Regions from separate parts of the Corallincola holothuriorum genome, predicted to be linked through region 2. Evidence: predicted binding sites of a transcription regulator. Region 2 holds the regulator's gene; the other holds the start of a gene.
What was found. Region 2 encodes NrdR, which represses ribonucleotide reductase genes. Its sites were predicted from a motif close to AAACACNANATNTNGTGTTT; they were not measured.
Positions count from the first base shown of each region.

Region 1: the regulator NrdR is predicted to act here: its motif matches at 1,600-1,619, upstream of DU002_RS10195 (adenosylcobalamin-dependent ribonucleoside-diphosphate reductase).

Region 1 covers NZ_QPID01000005.1:229,619-232,995, reverse strand. The annotation lists gene DU002_RS10195 (adenosylcobalamin-dependent ribonucleoside-diphosphate reductase) at 1-1,541, opposite strand, end outside; gene DU002_RS10185 (isochorismate synthase) at 1,991-3,319, shown strand; gene menD (2-succinyl-5-enolpyruvyl-6-hydroxy-3-cyclohexene-1-carboxylic-acid synthase) at 3,316-3,377, shown strand, end outside.
Region 2 covers NZ_QPID01000011.1:36,354-39,730, reverse strand. The annotation lists gene DU002_RS16065 (riboflavin synthase) at 1-161, opposite strand, end outside; gene ribD (bifunctional diaminohydroxyphosphoribosylaminopyrimidine deaminase/5-amino-6-(5-phosphoribosylamino)uracil reductase RibD) at 196-1,317, opposite strand; gene nrdR (transcriptional regulator NrdR) at 1,344-1,808, opposite strand; gene glyA (serine hydroxymethyltransferase) at 1,919-3,172, opposite strand; gene DU002_RS16045 (LysE family translocator) at 3,289-3,377, opposite strand, start outside.

The DNA.
Region 1 (3,377 bases), on a different contig from region 2:
TGTTCGACGAGCTCAGGGTCAACTTCGGCGATCTGTTGCATGTAACGGCTATAGCGACCATGCAGCACCTTACCTGCCAGTTCGTCGCCTACTTTGATGCCGTCTTTGCGCATCTCAGGGCGATTCACCAACATATCTTCAGTCACAGTGAAGGTTTGCTCCATGATCGGTGCTGCGCCTTTCTCTTCGGTCAAACGCAGTGCTTCACGCCAGCCTTCCACCGCCATTTCACGCGCCACTTCTTCGGTAAAATCAACCGACGCAGCATCACCATACTTCATGCCCAGCATGGTCAGGGTTGAGCCTAAACCAAGGAAGCCCATACCGTGACGACGCTTGTTCATGATCTCGTCACGCTGCTTGCCCAATGGCAGGCCGTTGATCTCAACCACGTTGTCTAACATGCGAGTGAAGATAGCCACGGTTTCGCGATACTTCTCGAAATCGAAAGAGGCTTGCTCAGTAAATGGATTAACCACAAATTTGGTCAGGTTGATCGAGCCTAACAAGCACGCGCCATACGGAGGCAGCGGCTGTTCACCACATGGGTTAGTGGCACGAATAGTTTCACAGAACCAGTTGTTGTTCATCTCATTAACTTTGTCGATCAGGATAAATCCTGGCTCGGCATAGTCATAAGTTGAACTCATGATCACGTCCCATAAACGCTGGGCACGCACAGTGTTAAACACACGGCAGCAGACATCACCGCGATCATTCAGCACGTACTCTTGCTCACGGGCATAGTTGATATCAAATGGGCATGGACGCCAAACCACCTGCTCTTTGTTGTTCACATCCAACGAATCGGTATCGATCTCGGATTGCGTCAACGGGAACGACAATGGCCAGTCGGCATCGGCTCTCACCGCTTCAATAAAGTCAGCAGTGATCAGCAAAGAGAGGTTGAACTGACGGAGGCGACCATCTTCACGCTTGGCACGCACAAAATCCATCACATCTGGATGAGAAACGTCAAACGTACCCATCTGCGCACCACGACGGCCACCGGCTGAACTCACGGTGAAACACATCTTGTCGAAGATATCCATGAAGCTCAGAGGTCCTGACGTATAAGCACCTGCGCCAGAAACATACGCACCCTTCGGGCGCAAAGTAGAAAATTCATAACCGATACCGCAACCCGCTTTCAGGGTCAGGCCAGCTTCGTGCACCTTATTAAGGATGCCATCCATCGAATCTTTAACGATACCGGATACGGTACAGTTGATGGTAGAAGTGGCTGGCTTATAAGCCTCGGCACCGGCATTAGAGGTAATACGGCCAGCAGGGATAGCGCCGTTGCGCAATGCCCACAAAAACTTCTCATACCACTCGTTCTGCAACTCGGGCGTCAATTCAACCGATGAAGTGGCTTTCGCAACACGGCGAAAGGTGTCATCGAGATCTTTGTCCAGCGCAACACCCTGCTTATCTTTCAGGCGATATTTCTTATCCCAGATGTCGTAAGAAGCAGGTTGAAGTTCGAGTTGGACTTCCGCGTTTTCTTGTTGTTTTGCGGTAGCAGTGGCGCGGGCCATACCGGGGTCTCCCTATTCGGATTACTTATTCACAGGCTATACACATGATGTCCACTACAAACACAACATCTAGTGCCATCAACAATGGCGAAAGTATATATCTAGTGTTTATGAAATACATTATTGACAAGCGCGCCTTGTGGGCAATTTTAAGGGCGAAATCGAAGCAAGCCTTTTACGGCGCGGGGTTGGCGAAAAAATTAAATTTTAGGATTTGTGATATTAACCACGAAACCCACAATGATGTGAATAATCTTAGAAAAAACACTATATGTAGTAGGTGATAGCGTTACCAAGTACCAACAAGAAAGAAAACATTAATAAAATCAATATGCCAATTTTACCAGCATGATATTGCCATGAATCAACAGTTTTTCACGCTGGGCTTGCAGGCCTATGAATTTGCTTCAAAATGTTCTTCAGAGTAAAAACTATGGACTCCGCCAACCATGGCAGTGCGGCAACTTCCGATCCCAGCGAAATCTGATCCGTCGATACCTTTACTGACGCAGTTATCCAACTTGGGTCCGTTTCGTGGGCCGCTGCAACTGGTTCAGACACTAGACAGAGTCAGTGGTATTCCGTGGCTGCAAGCACAAAGCCAATATCCCAAAGCCTATTGGCAAAGTCGTGAGTCAGATAAAGAGCTCGCAGCCTCCGGCTGTGTGCGTAAATTTGCCACGGCCAATGAGGCGAGTCACTGCTTAAGTGAATCAGCCGCTTTACCGCTAGTGATCATGGGCGCCCTGCCCTTTGATGACACCAACACCCCCGGCACCGAGCAGCCACTGTTTTTTCTGCCGCGACTATTATGGCAACGGCAAGATGACAACATCACCCTGACGCTTAACTTATGGGTTGATGAAGCACACAGCTTCACAGACGAAATGGCTGCCGCCAAGGATGCACTGCACACACTTCGCCAACCGGCTCATACCCCATGTCCGCCGTTACCCGACGTATTGGCGGTGTGTAACTCACCGGAGCAGGCCAGTTGGGCGAAGCTGGTAAGTCAGGCATTAGCGGAACAGCCCATTCTATCGAAAGTGGTGTTAGCCCGGCGTCAGTTACTGACAACCGGACAACCCTGTGATCCCTGGTTGCTGCTACAACGTTGGCACCAAGCAAATCAGCACAGCACCCCTTTTGCCTTGCAACTTGATAACCAAAGCAGTTTTATCGGCTGCACTCCCGAGCGCCTGTTCAAGCGCGATGGTCGTCAACTATTGAGCGAAGCGGTCGCAGGAACCGATGTGCGACCGAAAGACCCATTACATGCCCGTCTGATCGCGATGGCACTGCTCGGTGACGGCAAAAACCGGCGTGAGAATCGTATCGTGCTGGATGATATTTTATCGCGCCTCGGTCCGATTTGTGATGCCCTAAGCTACGATGATCGGGCGCAAGTACTTAAGTTGAACCGCTTGCAGCACCTCAAGCGCGCCATCCATGGCCGTTTACGCAAAGAGATCTGCGATGCAGACCTGTTGGCGCGACTGCATCCCACACCCGCCGTTGGTGGCACCCCCAGAGCCGATGCGCTGCGCTTTATTGCTGCCCATGAACCCTTCCAACGTGGCTGGTATGCTGGCGCGATTGGTTATCTCAGCCATGCGAACAGTGAGTTTAGTGTCGCCATCCGCAGTGCTCATATTGAAGGCTGCCAGTTGGCACTTTACTCTGGCGCAGGCATTGTTGATGGCTCCGATGCCCATAAAGAGTGGCAAGAGCTAGACAACAAAGTCGCCACGGTACGCAGCCTGATGGGACAAAAATGAGCCAACAAACGGCAAGCCAGACAACGGCCTGGCGCAACCAGCGCTGGAGTCTTTGGTT
Region 2 (3,377 bases):
AGCGCCACTACGGTCAAACAGACGCCGTTGCTGGCGATGCTGTCACCCAGCTTAACGTCGCTCAAATCTAATTTACCGGTAGCGATCTCCAGAGTCACATCTTGCCCCTTCGGCTCAATACGACGGATCTCACCAACCGCTTCAATAATTCCTGTGAACATAAATTCTCATGTCTATCGCTGTGAGCAGAACGACTTAATCATCGAGCTTAGGTTTAAACGTAGCAACAATCCGGAGATCGTCTCCAACCTGCCGGATATCTTGCCAGTCTAACTCTGGCAGTTGCGCCATGTCGTCAAACTCGGTCAAGTTAAATAGCCCTTGGGCACTGTTTCCCATTAATTTGGGCGCCAGATACAAAATAAGCTCATCAACCAAACCGGCATTCAGCAGCGCCCCGGCAAGTCTTCCTCCGGCTTCAACCCAAACCTCATTGATCTCTTTACTGGCAAGTTGGCGCATTAAATTACGCAGATCCAACTTACCTTCCAATTCGGGGATGGCCAGCATAGTCACGTTTTCTTGCCACGGAGCTTCCACATCGGCAGCTTTTCTGGCGATCCAGAGTTCGCCGGGCAGCTGGAACATCTTTAGCGCGGGCGAGATCTGTTTACGACCATCAACCACCACACGCACCGGTTGTCTGACGGGCAGAGGATAATCTTGAGTTAACTGTTCCGGCCTCACATTCAACGCCGGATCATCCGCCAGCGCTGTGCCGCTACCGGTGACAATAGCGCAACTCCGTGCGCGCCAATGCTGCACATCCGCACGAGCAGCTGCACCGGTGATCCACTGGCTCTTGCCATTACTCAGCGCTGTTCGCCCATCCAGACTGGCTGCCATTTTTAGGCGTACCAGAGGCATACCAGACTGCATTCGTTTAATAAAACCGGGGTTTAAGCCCTCGGCTTGCGCTTCCATAAGTCCATAACGCACACGAATGCCTGAGGCTTCCAACAAGCCAATACCCTGGCCTGACACTAGCGGATTAGGATCAACCATAGCAACAACCACTTCTGTAACCCCGGCATGCACTAAGGCTTCAGCACAGGGACCAGTGCGGCCATGATGAGAGCAGGGTTCTAAAGTGACGTAGCAGGTAGCGCCGTTGGCCTGCTCTCCCGCTTCAGCCAGGGCATTCACCTCGGCGTGCCCTTCTCCCGCGCGCCGATGATAGCCTTCACCCACAATCTGCCCAGCGTTGACAATGACACACCCCACCCGAGGGTTCGGAGAGGTGGTATATAGTGCCCGCTCAGCTAAATGAATAGCGCGCTGCATGAATCTGTGGTCGTCTGGAGAAAATCGCGCCATAGGATGCTCTGCTTGGTTCGCTCAGGTTAGTGGTTTTGCGAGTTATTGCCCAACTTGGCAATCACATCTTCAAACTCACCGATGGTTTCGAACGACAGGTAAACGGAGGCAAAACGAATATAAGCCACTTTGTCCAGCTTCTTCAACGCTTCCATCACCAGCTCTCCGACCATCTTACTGCCTACTTCACGCTCACCAGTGGCGCGTAAACTGGACTTAATATCAGCCACAGTCTGTTCCAACTGATCAACACCGACAGGACGTTTCTCCACAGCGCGAAGTAACCCGCTGCGCAGTTTATCTTCATTAAAAGGTTCACGGCTGCCATCGCGCTTAATTAGACGCGGCATTACCAGCTCTGCGGTTTCAAAGGTGGTGTAACGTTCATGGCATTTAGTACATTCACGGCGGCGACGCACCTGACTGCCATCAGCCACTAAACGTGAATCGATCACTTTGGTATCTGGCGCAAAACAAAACGGGCAATGCATAAGCTCTCCTTGGGTAAGCGCTCACCATAACGAACTCTCGGATAAAAACAAAAAAACTGGCCGTCCTATAAAAGACGGCCAGTTATCAGCGCGTGAGTTCCGCCTTTATCTTAAGCGTAAACGGGCAGACGCTTGCAGATCTCTTCCACTTTACCGCGTACTTCAGCGATAACAGCTTCATTTTCAATGTTATCAAGTACGTCACAGATCCAACCAGCTAACTCTGTCGCATCAGCTTCGCTGAAGCCACGACGGGTAATTGCTGGTGTACCGATACGCAGACCAGAGGTCACGAAAGGTGAACGCGGATCATTAGGTACAGAGTTCTTGTTCACTGTGATGTGCGCGTTACCTAAAGCAGCATCGGCATCTTTACCAGTGATATCTTTGTCGATCAAATCAACCAGGAACAGGTGATTATCAGTACCGCCTGAAACGATCTTGTAACCGCGATTGATAAAGCCTTTCGCCATCGCTTTTGCGTTAGCAACTACCTGCTTCTGGTACTCTGCAAACTCTGGCTGCAACGCTTCTTTGAAAGCAACCGCTTTAGCTGCAATCACGTGGCATAAAGGACCGCCCTGACCACCAGGGAATACAGCGCTATTCAGCTTCTTGTAGATAGCTTCGTCATTGCATGCAGATAAGATCAAACCGCCACGAGGACCGGCAAGGGTCTTATGAGTGGTGGTAGTCACAACGTGCGCGTGGGGCAATGGATTCGGATAGATACCCGCCGCCACTAAACCAGCAACGTGTGCCATATCAACAAACAGGTACGCACCCACTTCGTCGGCAATTTCACGGAACTTAGCCCAATCTAGGATCCCTGAATAAGCAGAGAAACCAGCGATAATCATCTTCGGCTTATGCTCCAAGGCCAGCTTGCGTACCTCTTCGTACTCGAGCTTGCCATCATCATTGATACCGTACTGAACAGCGTTGTAGATCTTACCAGAAAAGCTGACATGAGAACCGTGAGTCAGATGACCGCCATGGGCCAGGCTCATACCCAACACAGTGTCACCAGGCTCAATCATCGCTTGGAATACTGCAGAGTTGGCCTGAGAACCAGCATGGGGCTGTACATTGGCATAGGTTGCGCCAAACAACTCACATGCACGGTCGATAGCCAACTGCTCGGCCACATCGACGTATTCACAACCACCGTAATAACGCTTAAAAGGATAGCCTTCTGCGTATTTATTGGTCAGCTGAGAGCCTTGTGCTTCAAGTACACGAGGGCTGCAGTAGTTTTCTGACGCAATCAGTTCGATGTGGTCTTCCTGACGAGACACTTCGTTGGTCATCGCCTGCCACAATTCAGGATCGAAATCGGCAATATTCATATCACGCTTCAGCATGGTTTCTCCCGGCGGGTGCCAAAAATGGGCTAAGAGGGTGTTTCAAGGCGGCGTATTTTACCCTGAGTAATGCCGTATGCCTAGTTTTTGTCTCTTCTTTGACCTTAAACAAGGCGTTATACGAGAACAACTCGCGCTGCGATCAGCAAAAATACAACCCCTGTGACCCTGTCTATCCAATGACTATAACGTTTTAACCAAGGCA